4 regions of the Agrobacterium sp. A3-95 genome follow, and region 2 is predicted to be linked to each of the others. Evidence: riboswitches for the same ligand, from Rfam matches in the RefSeq annotation. Region 2 holds a riboswitch; each other region holds the start of a gene.
What was found. A riboswitch is a leader RNA that binds a small molecule or an ion and turns the genes downstream of it on or off. The one in region 2 is predicted to bind thiamine pyrophosphate.

Region 1 (2,196 bases), on a different contig from region 2:
AGCGATTTCCGCAAATGGTTTTGGGAATATCTGCACCGCCGGTGCCTCGCCGCGGAACAGGAAACCGTCCGAACAGGTGCCACGCATGCCGAGTGTGTCCCAGACATGGGTCTTCTCGAGCCTGTACTGATCTTTCAGGAAGACGGTCATCACCTGATCGGCCGGGGCGGCATCCTTGTGGGCGCGCGAGGTGATGAGGATGGCATCCGCATTGCTGCCGTAGGAAATGACGGTGGCGTCCTTCTCCAGCCGGCAGATGTCTCCTTCGACCTCAATCGCGCAGATGGAATTGCGCAGATTGCCGCCGATTCCGCCTTCGGTCGTGGCCGAGGCGAGCAGAAGCTGTTCGCTTGCAATGCGGCTCATGAAGCCCGCATGCCATGGGCTTGTCTCGCCGTGTTCCACAAGGCTCGATGCCTTGATGTGGTGCATGGCGAAAATCATCGCGGTTGCCGAACAGGCCTGGCCAAGCCGGGCGCAGATATCGGCGATTTGCTGTATGGATGCGCCTTCGCCACCAAGAGAGGACGGGACCTGAATGCCGAGAAGGCGCTCTTGTCTCAGCGCCTTGACGGCTTCCTCCGGGAAGCGACCGGTGACGTCCACCTCGTCCGCGTGTTTGGCGGCAATTGCTGCGACGCGGCTTGCGCGCGCGGACAGCGTTTCATCCTGCGGCGCAACGGTCACATTCATCAGGCTGCCTCTTTACCATCCAGAATGAGCTTAACGGTGTCTTCAATGGCCTTGATGCTGGCAAAGGACTTGCGGTTCAAGAGGTTGTCGGGGAATTCGATATCGAAAGCTTCCTCGATACCCAGCATCAATTGCACCGATGCAAAGGAAGAAAGACCTGCCGCATAAAGATCTGCTTCGTTTTCAATCGTATCGACGGGCGTAGGAAGCTGGCCGAATTTTGCCAGTATTTCACGAATAGTCGCATTCATTCCGACTTATCTCCCATGAATTTAACATCAGGATGGTTTGTGCTTATCGTTAATTTGAAAACGATAATATTCGCCTAAACCGTTAGGTTAATTACCACTAACGGCGCTTTTGTTGTTCGTCCACCTTTGCCAGCCATCAGCAGCACCCTTGACAAATGTCGGGCGGTGTTTTCTCTTGTGTCCATTCACCAGGGGTGTCCCGTCAAGGGGCTGAGATTCTGCTTTTATGCGCAGTGACCCGTTGAACCTGATCCAGTTCATACTGGCGTAGGGACGGTGCAAAGACCGAAGGTCGGATTGCGTGTAACTTGCGCTGCCGATGCGTCGGTATTTTCCATCATTCCGGCTCGAACTGGGTCTCCACTGTCAAACTTTGGAGCCTCATGATGAATATCGTTGCCAAGAATATCCCGCTTGTCGTCACAACCGGGCCGCATCCCGCCTCCACGAAAATCCACAAAACCGGAATTTTGCATCCGCATATTCGCGTGCCGATGCGCGAAATCGCCGTCCACCCGACGGCGGGAGAACCGCCGGTCACGGTCTATGATTCCTCAGGCCCCTATACCGATCCATTGCATAACGTTCTGATCGAAAAGGGTCTGCCGCGCCTGCGTCACGACTGGGTTGTAGCGCGCGGCGATGTCGCGGCTTACGACGGTCGGCACGTCAAACCGGAGGATAACGGCTTTGCCACTGGCGAGCGCCTGACGCCTGAATTTGCCGTGCGCCACCAGCCGCTGAGGGCCACGGAAGGAAAAGCCGTAACGCAGCTTGCCTATGCGCGGGCAGGCATCATCACGCCAGAAATGGAGTTCATCGCCATCCGCGAAAATCTGGGGCGCGAAGCGGCGAAGGAGAATCTGGCTCGTGATGGCGAGAGTTTTGGCGCGCAGATACCCGATTATGTGACGCCGGAGTTCGTCCGTCAGGAAGTCGCATCGGGCCGCGCCATCATCCCGGCCAACATCAATCACCCCGAGCTTGAGCCGATGATCATCGGCCGTAATTTTCTGGTCAAGATCAACGCCAATATCGGCAATTCCGCCGTCACCTCCTCCATGGCCGAAGAGGTGGAGAAGATGGTCTGGGCGATCCGCTGGGGTGCCGATACCGTCATGGACCTTTCGACCGGGCGCAACATCCACAATATCCGCGAATGGATCATCCGCAATTCGCCGGTGCCGATCGGCACGGTGCCGCTTTATCAGGCGCTGGAGAAGGTCAACGGCATTGCCGAGGACCTGAACTG
Region 2 (2,196 bases):
AACAACGCAACCACATTCTTCACGTCAGCAAATAGCAGGGTCAGGCAAATCACCGGACCGCTGCAAGCAATGATCCGCCCCAGGATCATCATGGTCGTCAGTCGATATCGGCCGGCATAGCGCCCAGACAGGAAGCTGCCAAAAACAAAGCCAGCCGTAATGCTGCCGACGATGAGACCAAGCGCAGTCGACGACATGTTGAACATCGTAGCGACGAAGGGAGCCCCGGCGAAAAACGCGTAGACCGTGCCGACGGAGAACCCCATGCACAGCGCATAGGCCCAAAAGCGTGGCGCGCGGAAAAGCGCTGGGTATGCGCGGAACTGCTGCGCTATGAAGCCAGATCGGATTCTGTTCGTCTCACCGAGTTGGAACCAACACAAGGTCAACATTGCGGTGCCCGCAAGCGCTAGGCCCCAGAAGATAGCCCGCCAGCCCAAGGCCTCATCCGCCAAACCGCCAAGCGCCGGGCCAATCATCGGTGCCAGCGCCCAGATCATCGCTGCATAGCCAATGCGGCTTGCTGTCTGCTCCTTGCCAGCATTGTCCCTGATAATCCCCATTGAAACTGGATAGCAGGAGGTGATCGCCGCCTGGAGCGAACGGAAGGTAAGAAAGGCCCAGATATTGGATGCAAGAGCACAACCGATGGACCCGACTGTGAAGAATACGAGGCTGACGATGACGATCGGCCGACGCCCGAACCGGTCGGACATCGGCCCCATGATCAGTTCCAGTATAACGGCGACAGCTGCGTAGCCCGCCAGAGACAGGCTCACGAGAGCATAATCGCTTTGGAAATCTCTTGCGATGTGCGCCATCGACGGCAGGAAGATGTTCAATGGTAGCACCGAAAGGGAGCATAGAAGGGTCAACGTAACAAGCGTAGGCGGACGTTGTGCGCTCAGTCGTGCAAGTTGGCTATGTAACGTCATTGCGGCCCCTTTTATGAGGCCGGCAAAAGAGAGAGGCGTCTGACCCGTCCCTTCGCCGGCATGATCCGGATCAGGTTCAAAGGGTCACTGCGCTGCGTTCGCCCAACAGTATCTCAGCCCTTTGACAGGGCACCCCTCGGTACTGATGAGACTAGCCTAAACTTTGAAGGATGCACATGGGGTTTGGGTTTGAAATCTGTCGCAGCGAACCTGATCGCGGCGATGTCCGATTGCTTAGGCATCCGTGACCGCTTCTGGCGCGAAGGGAAGGACTGCCGACGGCCCAAACCGGTCATTGGCCGTGGAAAAAAATCAGGAGTTGCGCGACAATTTGGTATAGCGTTTAATGTGCTTAGCTAGGCGATCAGCATCACAATCGGGACAGCACAGCCTGATCCCCTTACCAGTCAGCAGTGCTTGCGGTTTACCGCAGGATGGACAGGTCAATATTGCCGGGTTGGCATTATGGACAACGCCGCCTTTCCAAGGGAAATCGACATCCGGTCGCTGGGCCTCGAACTGAGCAAATTCCTGCCAAGAGAAATTGTTTGACAGAAAAAGCTGGTGAAGCAGTTTCAACCCCCAAAGAGGCTTCAACGAACCATCGCTGACATTGCCCGAGAAGATTAGTGTGCTCAGTGAGGTGGAGTCAGAGAGTGGCGAAAAAGAGTCAACTTTGTTCTTACCGGAGAAGGACGGCCAGATCGTTAAAGCTTGGAGTTCCTTCAAAAATTGCAACCCATCAAGGGTATTCAGTTGATCACATGAATAGACCCAAAGAGCTTTGAGCTTCGGAAATCGCGTTGCGATCCCCCGAAAGGAGGTGAGCTTGCGGCATTCAACAAGATAAAGGGACGTTAAGTGCTCAACGTCAGAGAGTCCGCAGAAATCTACTAGCGGAGCACCTTCTAAGCACCAACTCAATTCGCTGGGAGCAGGAAGTCGCTCAATCTTCTTTACTGAGCGATGGATGCCGTCAGGGTTTCCCCGAAGGAATTCCAAAGTACCAACTATCGCTGAGAAATATTCCAAATCTAAAGCCGCACCAACTTCGTTAGGATTTAAGCTGTTCTCACAACATCTTAAATAAAAGCTAAACTTGTTTCGCTGGCTTTTTCGAAGCCGCAGAGTAGGAAGTTTAGCAGCAGCCACAATGACCACAATTGGCGCGAAGCGGAAGACCGCAGTTGGCCCGTAGTGGTCATTGAGCTTGGCTAATATACAGGTATCGATTTACGATGCGCCCGCTGCTCTGGAGCCG
Region 3 (2,196 bases), on a different contig from region 2:
CCTGCTGATCCTTGACGAGCCGACCAACGATCTCGATATCGAAACGCTCGATCTGTTGCAGGAAATCGTTGCGGGCTTTTCCGGCACGGTCATTCTCGTCAGCCACGACCGCGACTTCCTCGACCGTACCGTCACCTCCACAATCGCGCCCGCCAATCCGGACCAGCCTGATGGACGCTGGATCGAATATGCCGGCGGCTATTCGGACATGATGGCGCAACGCAAGGGTGCCGCAGAAGAAAAGCGCAAGGCGGAGAAGCAGGAAAAGGCAAAGACCGCCCCTTCCGCCTCCGCGTCGCAGGACCCTTCAAAGGCCAAGGGCAAGCTTTCCTTCAAGCAAAAATTTGCGCTCGAAAACCTTCCAAAGGAAATGGAGAAGGCGCAGGGCGAAATCGCCAAGCGTGAGCAGCGCATGGCCGATCCCAATCTGTTCACCAAGGACCCGGCTACCTTCAATACGCTGGCGCAGGAAATGACGAAGCTGCGCGAAAAGCTCGAAGCCATGGAAGAGGAATGGCTGGAGTTGGAGATGCTGCGCGAGGAAATTGAAGGGTGACTTGGTCGCGATTTCTTGACTGAGGTCTCATCCACCTTTGACAGGGAGGTGGAATTGCCGTTTCCTGTGCGGGTTCGGAGGAGTTCACAAAATGCGCATGATCTTCGTCAATCTGCCGGTCAAGAATATCGAGACATCGAGAAGCTTCTTCACGGCTCTCGGTTTCACCTTCAATCCGGAATATTCGGATGACCGCACGCTCTGCATGATCGTTGAGGAGAACATCTTCGTGATGCTTCTTCAGGAGGAGCGTTTTCGCGATTTCATCAATGGCGATATCGCCGACGCCACACGCAGCACCGAGGTCCTGACCTGTCTCACAGCGGGAAGCCGTGAGGAAATCGACCGGATGATCGAAACGGCGCTTGCCTCCGGTGGCAACACCTGGAAACCGGTTCAGGATCACGGTTTCATGTATGCCGGTAGTTTTCAGGATCCCGACGGCCATGTCTGGGAACTGGTGCACATGGTGCAGCAGGCCTGACGGCAGCCATCTTGCCAATCAGAGACAGCGGGACTACATCATCATCTTGATCTAACGGGGTGTCTTTTGTGCTTGCGTGCAAAAGGCTGAGAGGCTTGCCAACCCGAAGAACCTGATCCGGTTCATACCGGCGGAGGGATTAGACGGCTTAAGGCAAGCGGCTATTTCCCTTTTCGTTTTTTGAGGAGATACCCGTGCGCCGTCGTCTTTTCTTGAATTCCCTCGTTGCCGTTTCGTTGTTTCTGCCCGGTATTGCCACTGCTCAGGACAGACAGGAACTGACCGTCTATACCTATGAAAGCTTCGTTTCCGAATGGGGTCCCGGCCCCAAGGTGAAAGAGGCCTTCGAGAAGGTGTGCAATTGCACGGTCAATTTCGTCGGTGTGGCGGATGGCGTGGCGCTGCTCAACCGCCTGAAGCTTGAAGGGGCGGCGTCGAAGGCGGATGTCGTTGTTGGTCTCGACACCAATCTGGTCGCGGAAGCGAAACAGACCGGCCTCTTCGATATCAGCGGTATCGATGCATCGGCGGCCAAGGTGCCGGGCGGTTACAAGGACGACGTTTTCGTCCCTTACGACTACGGTCATTTCGCCGTTGTCTACGACACGCAGACGATAAAAAATCCGCCGACGAGCCTGAAGGATCTGGTGGACGGCGATCCTTCACAGAAAATCGCCATTCAGGACCCGCGCACCTCCACGCCGGGGCTTGGCCTGCTCCTCTGGGTGAAGTCCGTTTACGGCGACAAGGCACCGGAAGCCTGGGCGAAGCTCCGGAAGCGCATTCTAACCGTCACGCCGGGCTGGTCGGAATCCTATGGCCTTTTCACCAAGGGTGAGGTGCCGATGGTGCTCTCCTACACCACGTCGCCTGCCTATCACATGGTCTCGGAAAAGACGGATCGCTATCAGGCCGCGGGTTTTTCCGAGGGGCACTACATCCAGATCGAGGTTTCCGGCCTTCTCAAAAACGCGCCGCACAAGGAACTGGCGAAGCAGTTCCTCGCTTTCACGCTCACATCAGGATTTCAGGATGCCATTCCGGAAAACAACTGGATGATGCCGGTCGCGGCAACGTCCACGCCCCTGCCCGAGGCATTTTCCAAACTCGTCGTACCGCAGAAGACCTTCCTGATGGACCCGGAAGAGGTGGCGAA
Region 4 (2,196 bases), on a different contig from region 2:
CGCGTCGTAACCCCGAGTTTCTTGGCCTTGAAGTAATAGCTGTTCGGGTCTGCCACGCCGTCCTTCACGATGTGGCAGGCAAAAGCGCATTTATCGCCAGTATTCGCAACCAGGGTGGCAACATCCGTGGGTGTCGCGCCCACTCCCATGGAGGGCGTATTATCAAGCAGAAGATAGAAATCGCTGAAGGTTTCCGTTTCGTATTTGGCCGTGGCCGTGCCGGCAACCGAAACGAAATCCTTCCCCAGAAGCCCTGAGAGGGTCGTGCTGACCGACGCCTTGAAGCTGACGGACGACTCGACCACATTGCCGTGCTTGATCACCGAAACATCGACCGAGGTAATGGTGTAGTCCGCGTCGCCGCGCTGATTGCCATCGAAGAATGCCCGGGCTTCTTCATTGCCGACGGGAATGACACCGTCCCCCGACATCTTCTTTGCCGCCTGAACACTTGCGGACATATCGGCGACTGCCGCCAGAGCCGCGGAATCCGCTGCCTGCTGCAGATCGGCTTTGACCGACATGCCGCGCGTAATATCGAGCGTCACACCGGCAGCCCCGCACAGAGGCACCATGAGCAGCGCGGTCAGAATGCCAAAATTTCCAGATTTCTCTCGCCAGAAGTTTTTCAAGTTCGCCCCCAACCAATCTGGGAGATAAAGCTAATACAGCGGAATTGAAAAGCGGTTTCAATAAATAACTAATTTTTGATAAACTTAATATAATCAACAACTAATATGTTCGCGGCAAATTCGCCAATATTCTCGTTAACTTTCAACGTTGACATTACTTCAAAACCCTCCTAGCAAAACAGTCTCTTCCGAGGGGAGCACCTGACGGTGCTGAGATGGCGATGAGCCGGACCCTTGAACCTGATCCGGGTCATGCCGGCGTAGGAACGGAAACTGTAGCGCGTTTGCGTTACTGCCCTTTCTCTTCTCCGCTTTGCCCGGATCTCCGTGATCGCCACAGCTGGAGACCGAACGATGATGATGAAACATCCTTCCCTTCGTATACGGTACGGCTGCGTCTGAGTCCCGGCCGATGCGTGCCTCCCATGCGCTGAAGGGCGTCGTTCTTATTCTGATTGTCTGGCAGCTGGGCATCTGGCTGTTTGCACCGCCCCGCTACATCCTGCCCTCGCCCGCCGATGTTGCCGCAGCACTCCTGCGCCAGCCAGCCTTCCTGTTCGGACAGGCCATGGTGACATCAGGTGAAATGGCTGTCGGGCTTGCGGCTGGCATTGCCGCCGGCATTCTCGTTGCCTTTACGATTGCCGCCGTCCCGCGTTTTGGCCGCCTCGTCTGGCCCATGGTTCTCGTGTTGCAGGCATTTCCGGTCTTCGTGCTGGCCCCTATTCTCGTACTCTGGTTCGGTTTCGGCATGGCCTCGAAAGTTGTCATGACGGCGATCATCATCTTTTTTCCCGTCGCTTCAGCCTTCACCGACGGCCTCAACCGCACGGATCGGACAATCCTCGATGCCGCCTCGCTGACGGAGGCGAGCCACTGGCAAATCCTCACCCGGCTGCGTGTGCCGCTGGCGCTTCCCGCACTCATTTCCGGGCTGAGGGTCGCAGCTCCGCTCGCCCCGCTCGGCGCGGTCATTGGCGAATGGGTGGGCGCCTCCGCCGGGCTCGGTTTTGTCATGATCCAGTCCAATGCCCGCATGCAGACCGACACAATGTTCGCCGCCATGACTATTCTCGCCGTCATGGCGGTGCTGCTGCGGCTTGTCGTCGACCGGGCAACGGCCAACCTCGCCCCCTGGGCCAAAGAAACAGACCATCTCATTCCTTTCAAACATTTGCGGAGACTTTCGGCACCATGAAACGAACTCTTCTTTCCCTCGTCGTCGCGGCAGCAATCGTGTTTGCGCCCGTGCAATCGCAGGCGGCCGACAAGCTTACCGTATTGCTGGAATGGTTCGTGAACCCGGACCATGCACCGATGGTGATCGCCAAGGAACGCGGCCTGTTCGCAGATGCCGGGCTGGACGTTGAGCTGGTTCCGCCTGCGGACCCATCCGCCGTGCCGCGTCTCGTCTCGGCAAAACAGGCCGATATCGGCGTTCACTACCAGCCGAACCTCTATCTAGACCACGATGCCGGGCTGCCGCTCGTCCGTTTCGGCACGCTGGTCGAAACCCCGCTGAACACCGTCACCGTTCTGGCCGACGGGCCGATCAAGAGCCTGA

Region 1: linked by a shared signal. The riboswitch ahead of thiC (phosphomethylpyrimidine synthase ThiC) and the one ahead of ACQZ5Y_RS28110 (Bcr/CflA family efflux MFS transporter) in region 2 are both predicted to bind thiamine pyrophosphate.
Region 3: linked by a shared signal. The riboswitch ahead of thiB (thiamine ABC transporter substrate binding subunit) and the one ahead of ACQZ5Y_RS28110 (Bcr/CflA family efflux MFS transporter) in region 2 are both predicted to bind thiamine pyrophosphate.
Region 4: linked by a shared signal. The riboswitch ahead of ACQZ5Y_RS08865 (ABC transporter permease) and the one ahead of ACQZ5Y_RS28110 (Bcr/CflA family efflux MFS transporter) in region 2 are both predicted to bind thiamine pyrophosphate.

What each region holds. Positions count from the first base shown of each region.
Region 1 covers NZ_JBNWDR010000005.1:355,779-357,974, forward strand. Annotated here, with positions in the region: gene ACQZ5Y_RS16170 (acyl-CoA dehydrogenase family protein) at 1-693, opposite strand, end outside; gene ACQZ5Y_RS16175 (acyl carrier protein) at 693-944, opposite strand; TPP riboswitch at 1,125-1,236, shown strand; gene thiC (phosphomethylpyrimidine synthase ThiC) at 1,331-2,196, shown strand, end outside.
Region 2 covers NZ_JBNWDR010000021.1:579-2,774, reverse strand. Annotated here, with positions in the region: gene ACQZ5Y_RS28110 (Bcr/CflA family efflux MFS transporter) at 1-935, opposite strand, end outside; TPP riboswitch at 966-1,082, opposite strand; gene ACQZ5Y_RS28105 (leucine-rich repeat domain-containing protein) at 1,248-2,087, opposite strand; gene ACQZ5Y_RS28100 (GNAT family N-acetyltransferase) at 2,137-2,196, opposite strand, start outside.
Region 3 covers NZ_JBNWDR010000005.1:196,731-198,926, forward strand. Annotated here, with positions in the region: gene ACQZ5Y_RS15460 (ABC-F family ATP-binding cassette domain-containing protein) at 1-556, shown strand, start outside; gene ACQZ5Y_RS15465 (VOC family protein) at 648-1,040, shown strand; TPP riboswitch at 1,086-1,196, shown strand; gene thiB (thiamine ABC transporter substrate binding subunit) at 1,235-2,196, shown strand, end outside.
Region 4 covers NZ_JBNWDR010000002.1:721,295-723,490, reverse strand. Annotated here, with positions in the region: gene ACQZ5Y_RS08870 (TadE/TadG family type IV pilus assembly protein) at 1-632, opposite strand, end outside; TPP riboswitch at 814-916, shown strand; gene ACQZ5Y_RS08865 (ABC transporter permease) at 1,045-1,830, shown strand; gene ACQZ5Y_RS08860 (ABC transporter substrate-binding protein) at 1,827-2,196, shown strand, end outside.